Regions from separate parts of the uncultured Spongiibacter sp. genome, predicted to be linked through region 1. Evidence: predicted binding sites of a transcription regulator. Region 1 holds the regulator's gene; the other holds the start of a gene.
The links. Region 1 encodes PhoB, which activates phosphate uptake and scavenging genes when phosphate is short. Its sites were predicted from a motif close to TGTCATAAANNTGTAACA; they were not measured.

Region 1 (4,618 bases):
TGAATCTGGACGTTAACGTTTGGGTAAGCGCGTTTGAAGTCTTCGCTCCAAAGCGTCATCAGGTTTGCCAGGGTATCTGAGCCAACGCTGGAAAAAGTGCCCGATACACCCGCCGCTTTTTCGTACACAGGCAGCGCCGGATCAACTTCAGTGGCTGCCGCCACCCACATAGAGGAAAGGCCAAATGCGGCCGCCATCAGACATTGCTTCAGTTTCACAGGTATCTCCCGATCAATAAAATTGGTAACACGGCTGTCATTTTAGCGGCGCTAGATGACGGATTTATTACAATGAGAAATCAGTTTACCCGAGTGATTAATGAACGTGGAAATAAACAACTGAACGTACTGCCATGCCCCGGCTGGCTGGAGATTTTCATCTCGGCCCGGTGGCGCAACAAAACATGTTTCACGATCGCCAAACCCAAGCCTGTACCGCCGGTATCGAGGGAGCGACTTTGATCAACCCGGTAGAAACGCTCGGTTAGACGGGGAATGTATTGCGGCTCGATACCAATCCCGCTGTCCTGCACTTCCAAAACACCGTGGCTGTCATCCTGGTACCAACGCAGCACAATTCGGTCATCCTCGGCGGTGTAGCGCGCGGCGTTTACCGCCAGGTTAGACAGCGCGCTGCGTATTTCCGTCGCCTGCCCTTTCAGGGCAATGGCATCGTCACATTCGATGTCAATCTGGCGGTTGCCCTTGGCGGCCGCCAGGGCTTCTTCGCGCACCATTTCCATCAGCGGGCGGATGCGTATTACTTCATGCTCGCTGGCTTGAGGGACGGATTCCAGTCGCGACAAGAGCATTAAATCTTGAATGAGGTGATGCATGCGACGAGACTGCCGCAGCATTTGATCGATGGCGCGATCCCAGCGCGGGTTGTCGCCACCGTGCTCAGAAAACGTCTCCAGGTAACCATTGATCACCGTCAGTGGCGTGCGCAACTCGTGCGACACATTCGCGACAAAATCTTTGCGCATTTTTTCGAGACGGTGGGTTCGCGTGACATCGCGAGCAAACAGTAAACGGTTACCCTCTGCGAAAAAGCTGATGCTTAAACTGAGCTGTATCTCGCTGTTTACCGGCGACGCCATTTCAAAGGGCATGGCGTATTTTTCTGCTTCGTAGTAGGCAACAAAATTCGGGTTGCGCACTAAATTCAGCAGCTGCAAGCCGACATCTTCATCCCTGCGCAGCCCCAGTAGATCCATCGCCGCATCGTTGCACCATTCGATGTTGCCGTGACGATCCAGCATCACCACAGCATCTGACATCGATGCAAACGATGAATGTAAGTAATCAATAATTGCTTGTAACTGATCACGATCTCCCGAAGCATGCTTCTGCATATCGTAAATCGTGTCGAAAATTTGACCCCACATGCCAATTGCCTCTGGCGGCTCGGTACCCAAGCCTCTATATAACCAGTCGCTCAGTCGTTGAAGTTGCCATAGCAGCCAGGTGCATATCACCGCTGCAACGATAAAAACGGGCCACACTCCAAGGTCGAACGCTGTTGCAAACACTGCCGCCGCTGCCAATGGCAGCACTACGCGAACAAGCTCCGTCTTCCAGCCGTAATACCGCATAGAGCAGCGCTAGGCGCTCACCCCCGTTGCGGAAAAACGGTAGCCAGTACCGCGAACGGTTTGAATCAGCTGCCCGAAGTCTCGCTCGCCGGTCAGCAGCGCTTTGCGAAGCCGGCGAATATGAACATCTACCGTGCGCTCTTCAACATAGACATTGGTGCCCCATACCTGGTCAAGCAGTTGACCACGGCTATAGGCACGCTCTTGGTGGGTCATGAAAAACTTCAGTAATTTAAACTCGGTGGGCCCCATATCCAAAGGCTCACCATTGGCAAACACGCGGTGACTGGCGGGGTCGAGTTTGAGGCCATCCACCTCAATGGTCTCTTCCTGCTCAGGCGAGCTGCCGCGGCGCAACACTGCCTTGATGCGCGCCATTAGCTCTCGGGAAGAAAACGGCTTCGTAATATAGTCGTCGGCACCGACATCCAGGCCCTGAACACGGTTGTCTTCATCGTCTTTAGCGGTGAGCATGATCACCAGCATATCCCGGGTTAAATCTTCCCGGCGCAAGCGGCGCAGCAGCTCAATACCACTGGTGACTGGCATCATCCAGTCCAGCAGTACCAGATCCGGGCGCTGATCAACAATAATTCCGTGCGCTTCCTGCGCGTTGCTCGCTTCGATGCAGTCGTAACCGGCAAGCTCTAGCCCTACGCGGATCATCTCGCGAATGGCGGCTTCGTCATCGACGATGAGGATGGTCTTTGTGCTCATGCTCTTCCCTTGTAGCCTGTGGATGCTTGAGCCTGCATTAAAACGGCCTTTAATGACAATTATATGACAACGACTCGATCAAGGCGCCAGCCGTTGCCCCCAATCTTAGTCGAAAACGACAGTTTTATTACCGTGCACTAACACCCTGTCCTCAAGGTGGTTGCGAAGCGCGCGTGCCAGAACGCTCTTTTCAACATCCTTACCCAAACGCACCAGATCATCCTTACTATGGCGATGCGACACCCGAATGACGTCCTGCTCGATAATCGGGCCTTCATCCAGCTGCTCAGTGACGTAGTGGCTAGTGGCACCGATCAATTTTACGCCGCGATCATAGGCCTTCTGGTAGGGGTTCGCGCCAATGAAAGAAGGCAAAAAGCTGTGGTGAATATTGATCATTCTGCCGCTGTAAGCACGGCAAAACTCCGGGGGAATAATCTGCATATAGCGCGCCAGCACGACACAATCAGCGGCATAACTTTCGGTTAGCTCCTGAATACGAGCGTGGGCCGGCGCCTTGTTTTGAGGGTCGACCGGCACATACTCAAACGGAATTCCATGCCACTCGACCATGCTGCGCAAGTTCTCGTGATTTGAGATCACACAGGGAATATCACAGTACAGCTCGTCGCTATGCCAGCGGTGCAATAAATCTGCAATACAGTGTGAGGCATGGCTTGCCAGAATCACCACCTTGCGCCGCCGCGCTGAGTCGACCAGCTCCCACTCCATGTCATAGGCCTGCGCCAAGGGCGTAAATGCCTCGCGCACTGCCTCGGCACCGATACTCAGTGAATCGGCTTTAATCTCATTGCGCATGAAAAACCAATTGCTGTCAGCATCCGCGTGATGATTGGCTTCGGTTAGCCAGCCCCCCTGGTCGGCGACAAATTGACTCACTTTGGCGACAATGCCAACGCGGTCTGGACAACTGGTGATCAAACGGTAGGTATGTTCCATCTTTACAACAACATCCTTGCAAAAAAATCTTAACCCTTGTTCAGTATTGCCCGCACTGCCTGAGGCAGGTCTGCGGGAAGCACAACGGTCTTGGCATTGTCGGACGCTGACAACTGACGCAGCGAGTCAGCGTATTTTTCACCCAGCAGATACAGCACGGGCAATTCATCACCTTTAACGGCCTCCGAAACCAACTCAATCGCTGCACCGCTGGCCTTAGCCAACACCACTTCCGCCTGGGCGTCGCGACGCGATGCTTCCAGACGCCCCTCAGCTTCGAGGATCGCAGCCTGCTTCTCACCTTCGGCCTTGGTCACCGCCGCGCGACGTTGACGCTCTGCCGCGGCCTGTTCTTCCATGGCACTTTGCATGGTGGGAGATGGATTAATGTCTTGGATTTCCACCGTTTTAAGTGTGATCCCCCAGTCGGAAATATCGTCTGAAATCCCCGCTTTGAGCTTGGCCTTGATTTGCTCCCGCGACGACAGGGCCGAATCCAACGACATTTCGCCTACAATTGAACGCAGCGCAGTCTGTACTAGGTTTTGGATGGCAATAGTGTAATTCTCAACACCGTAGACAGCCTTCTCAGGAGAAACGATATTTATATAGGCCACCGCGTTGGCAATAATCACCGCATTGTCTTCAGTGATGACCTCCTGGGAGGGGATATCCAACACAATATCCTTGGTTGTTAGGCGATAGGCCACTTGATCAACATAGGGAATAATAAAATTCAAACCGGGGTTCAAGGTGCGGTGATATTTACCCAGGCGTTGCACAATGTGTTTGTAACCTTGGGGAACGGTCTTCACCCCCATCGACAGCGTGACCACAACCAATACAAACAACGCCCCTGTAATCGCTAAACCATCCATATTCTTCCCCTAAAACCTCGTAAAATGAGCCTGCCAGCAACGGTATTATTCGGCAGCTTTGGCGCCGCGCTGGCGGCGTACTATCAATGAATTACCAGAGATATCTTCAACAACGACCCGGTCTCCAACGATCAAGGGCTCGCGACAAATATAACTCCATTCGTCATTACCCAGCACCGGTATACTGAAGCGCACTTGCCCCTCGCGGTGGTCCCCAACGCGCGTAACCATACCCTCCTGACCCACAACCTGCTCGCGCGACATGCCCGATAAACTTTTATCTTTCATACGCGGATGCACAAATTTAAACCAGAGGAACAAGTCGACCGCCGACAGCCCCGCCCAGATCAACACTTGAACACTAAAGGGCAAATCCACAACGGCGGTGATCAGCCCCACCGCAATGGCGCTGGCACCGAACCAGAGCATGACAAAGCTGGGAACAAAGACCTCGCTGGCAACCAGTAAA
Region 2 (4,618 bases), on a different contig from region 1:
TCACTTTGAACGGCATTTGAATTTCATAGGTAACGCCTGCCACGCGGGTTGGAATGGGCGAACCGGGTTCCAATTCCGGCGGCAACAAGCCTAAAGGACGGCTGCGCTGCCCGGATACGTATAAGCGGTCCCCAGTGGGGGCAATGGCAATGCCGGTCACCTCGGTAAGGTTAGGGTTGCCGGGAAGCTGTAACAGCGGAATGGTGGTTCGGTCCGGCAACAGCACCATGCAGCGCATAAAACCGCCGTCTTCCACCACCAGCATTTCACCGTCCAGCGTCATGGCAATATTGTCCACCCCCGTCAGCGGCTCTTCGGCATTGTCGAAGGGGGAGCCTGCCACGTCATCGCGAGGGGCGTAGATGCTCTCGATGGTTTCGCCGTCAATATCAATGGCCCAGATATTGTCGTCACTCTTCGTGGAAAAGAAGATAAAGCCATTGAGGTACCAAACCCCTTCATTGCCTCCAAAGATCGTGGCGTCGACCTCACCCACCGTAGCAGGCTGAGCGCGGCCGTCGTCAATGGCATCGTTCCATACAATCGGCGTCGGGCCAGCACGCGCGGCATCAATGCCGGCAGGCACATACAGCACCTGCAGTTTTCCGGCAGCCATGTCGGGGCGTTCATTGGCTACCGGCCAGCTGCTGCTCGTCCAGGCGGTGCGGTAAAAGCGGTCGGTTTCGGTGTCGATATCTTCGGTGTGGTAAATCGCTCGGCGCTCGGCATCAACCGCCACCATTTCGTGGGCTTTGCGGCCGAAGCACGGCAGCTCAACGGCCTCGCCGCCGTCGCGAAGCGGGCTGCACTCAAACATCTTACCGTCCCAGATTTCCTCGCCGTTAATCCAGGTTCCCCAGGGGGTGGCGCCGCCAGAGCAATTCGTGGTGGTACCGCGCTGGCAGGGGTAGGCATCGACAAGATTACCCGCCGCATCAAAACGCAAGGCACTGACCCCGCCGCCGAAAAATGGCGGCAAGAACGCGGCGGTATCGCGGTCTAGATTGCGTCGGAATTCACCAGTCGGGTCCTGGTCGCGGATCGTTGTCAGGTCGCGCGCTTCGGAGTTACTAACATAGATCCAGCCACCGTCGTCGGTTCTGAATGTGCCGCCGCCATCGGGGTCTGAATGCCAGAAGAACAGCGGGTCAACACTGGGCACCGGCGGCTCGCCAAATACCGCCAACTGACGGGAGGTGAACCCCAGAGGCAGGCGAATGCCGTCGTCATTGGGCTCTTGCAGAGGGCCTATGTTGCGAAATTTACTGGAGAACGTCGCACTACCATTGCTGCTGGAACTGGACGAACTGCCACCACAGGCGGTCAACCAGCTTGCCGTGGCAACACTGCCTGCCGAGAACAACAGGTTGCGCAGAAATAGTCGCCGCGACCAGCCCTTGCGCTCCGCTTCTTTAAGTAATGGATTCATCCAACCTTCCCCTCTAGTTTTCTAACTACTATTTTCTACTACTTGTATTTTCTATTACTAGGCCGCAGCGCCCAGCGCTGAAAAATGGCGACCGTGTGACACCGAGATGACAACCCCATAGGTTTTAGCATAGTTATATGACAGCGAGATAACATTCCGGGCTGACCCTCAGGCCAGCAGCGCCTCTGCACGCAACAGCTTACGCACCCAGCGGTGGGCGAGATCATGGTCCAGGCGCGGATGCCACGCTGCGGCGACGGTGATCGACGGCATCGTCGCCGCAATCTTTACCTCACTCAGCGGGCCAGACATTACCGATAACAGCCGGCGCGGGATCATCGCGATGAGATCGCTGCCCGACAGCAAACTCGGCAACACCGCAAAATTGGGCAGCGTAACCGCCACTTTGTCGAGTAACGGCGAGTGATGCAGGTCGCGGAATAGGCCTCCCTCAAAAGCAAACCCCGTGGGCGAAACAATGACATGGTCATAACCCAAAAACGACTCTGCGGAGGCTTGCTGGTCTGCCAGCGGGTGCCCCTGCCTTGCCGCTGCGATGTAAGGGTCGGTAAAAAGCTCTTCGCTGGAAAAGTCCGCCGGCAGGGCCTGCGGAAAACTCAACATCAGATCCAGGTCGCCGTCACGAACGCGCTCGGCAGCCGCCTTGCTGTCCAGGTCGAACAGGGCAACTTTTACCTTTGGCGCGAGGGTGCGAATTCGCTGAACCAGCGGCACTAACAGGGCGATTTGCAGGTAGTCATTCGCGGAAACCGACAGTGTGAATTCAGCTTCCTCGGGGACAAATAGCGGCGGCGCGATCAACTGCTGAGCATCGCTGAGTAATTGTTTGATGGCAGGCCGCAGTGATTCAGCACGGGAGGTTGGCGTTAACCCCCGGGGGTTGCGCACAAACAAGGGGTCGTCGAACAAATCGCGCAGTTTTTGCAATGTGTAGCTGACACTCGGCTGGGTGACATGCAACCGCTTTGCCGCCTGAGAAACACTGCACTCATCCAGAAGCACATCCAGCACCTTCAGGGCATTCAAGTCGGCCTTCAAGATATTGTTCATTTTTATATCTTTTATAAAATTTAATAATTTGATTTATACCATGTGCATTTCTATAGTCCAGCCACGCTCCACACCTCTAGCCTTTTTGGGAGTCGACGATGTCCTCGCGCAGCCAACATGCCTCAATTTGCCGAATGTGCCACGCCGCCTGTCCGGTCATTGTGGAAATGGAAGATGGCCTGCCTGTTAAGGTGACTGGCAACAAGGCCAGCCCGACCTATCACGGGTTTTGCTGCAGTCGCGGCCAGGCCTCGGTGGAGCATATTCGCCACCCCGACCGCTTGCTGCACTCGCTGAAACGCATGCCCGATGGCCGTTTTGAGCCCATCGCAATTGAACAGGCAATGGACGAAATTGCCGAAAAATTGCAGGCCATCGTCGACCAACACGGGCCTCGCGCACTGGCCGCTTACTTCGGCACTTACTCCGGCCCCTACCCCGCCGCCGGTACGTTGCTCGGCTCACTGGTGGCTTCGCTCGGGTCACCAATGATTTTTGCCAGCGCCACCATTGACCAGCCAGGCAAAGATATCGCCAACGCCATGCTCGGCCACTGGAAAGCCGGCCCCCAGGCCTTTGCCGACTCCGATGTTTGGCTGATGCTTGGCGGCAACCCCATGGTGACGATTGCCGGCGGCGTGCCCAGTCAAAACCCCGCGCGACGCCTCACCGACAAGATCAAAGATGGTATGACGCTCATCGTGATCGACCCGCGCAAAACCGAAACCGCCGCGCGCGCACAAATTCACCTGCGCCCAACGCCCGGCGAAGATGTCGCGGTGCTGGCGGCAATGCTGCATGTCATCATTAAAGAGCAGTTATACGACGACGCCTTTATTACCGAAAACGTGAAAGGCTTTACCGAGCTGAAAAATGCCGTTGCCCCCTACACCCCAGAACATGCTGCTGCGCGCGCCGACGTTCCCGCTGAGCAAATTACCAATGCTGCTCGGGTATTTGCTAAGGCTAAGCGCGGGGTAGCGACGGGCCTAACCGGCGCCAATATGTCCGGCCACAGCTCGCTGACCGAATATTTACTGCTGTGCCTGAACACCCTGTGCGGCCGCTTCGTGCGCGAGGGCGAGCCCGTCGCCAACCCCGGTGTACTGCTGCCGCGGGCAACACCCATTGCCGAAGCGGCCGACCCCGCCCCCTATCACAATGTTGGCGAAGCATTGCGCGTGCGCGGCCTTTCGCAGAGCGCGGCAGGCATGCCCACCGCGGCATTAGCAGACGAGATTTTGCTGGAAGGCGAAGGCCAGGTGAAGGCGCTTATCGTCAACAGCGGCAACCCCGTGGCGGCCTGGCCCGACCAGCAGAAAACCGTGGCGGCGATGAAAAAGCTCGAGCTGCTGGTTCACGTGGATATCAAAATGTCAGCCACCGCCAAACTGGCCGACTACATTATCGCCCCAAAAGTCAGCTACGAAGTGCCGACCATTTCGCTCGCCGTCGAGCACCTGGAAAACTTCTCTTACCACTGGGGGCTATGCGAGCCCTTCGGCATGTATGCCCCGGCGTTGATGGACACACCCGAGGGCTCCGACTTAATCGAGGAGTGGGAGTTTTATTACGGCCTGGCCCAGCGTTTAGGCATTGGGCTATTCAGCTTCCCAATGCAATCGCGCACGGCGACGGTGCGAGAGGAGCGCGACTTTGTGATGCTGGATATGGACAACAAACCCAGCAGCGACGACATGCTGGAGCTGTTGTGCAACCGCTCTCGCATTCCCTTGGATGAAGTGAAAAAGCACCCGAACGGCGCGCTGTTCCCTGAAAAAATTGTCGCGGTCGCCAAGCGCCCCGACTGCACAGCCCGGCTGGATATTGGTAACCCCGATATGATGGCCGAGCTTGACGCCGCAGTGGCGGCCAGGCCGCGCGATGACCGCTTTCCGTTTACGTTGGTGTCGCGCCGAATGAAAAACGCCTACAACTCATCGCTGCGGGATCTGCCACGCTTGGTGAAAACCAAACGCCCGTACAACCCAGCCTACTTGCACCCGGATGATCTCACCGCACTCGGCCTCGATGATGGCGATTACATTGAGATTCGCTCGGCGCATGGGGCGATTGTTGGCATTGCCAACGCCGATAAAACGCTGAAACCCGGCGTAC

Region 2: the regulator PhoB is predicted to act here: its motif matches at 1,524-1,541, upstream of ABNS66_RS11120 (alkaline phosphatase PhoX).

Annotation. Positions count from the first base shown of each region.
Region 1 is NZ_CAXGPO010000019.1:2,455-7,072, reverse strand. It holds gene ABNS66_RS10000 (phosphate ABC transporter substrate-binding protein PstS family protein) at 1-218, opposite strand, end outside; gene phoR (phosphate regulon sensor histidine kinase PhoR) at 299-1,594, opposite strand; gene phoB (phosphate regulon transcriptional regulator PhoB) at 1,604-2,311, opposite strand; gene purU (formyltetrahydrofolate deformylase) at 2,417-3,271, opposite strand; gene ABNS66_RS09980 (SPFH domain-containing protein) at 3,301-4,149, opposite strand; gene ABNS66_RS09975 (NfeD family protein) at 4,195-4,618, opposite strand, start outside.
Region 2 is NZ_CAXGPO010000024.1:15,532-20,149, forward strand. It holds gene ABNS66_RS11120 (alkaline phosphatase PhoX) at 1-1,429, opposite strand, end outside; gene ABNS66_RS11125 (LysR family transcriptional regulator) at 1,598-2,500, opposite strand; gene ABNS66_RS11130 (molybdopterin-dependent oxidoreductase) at 2,599-4,618, shown strand, end outside.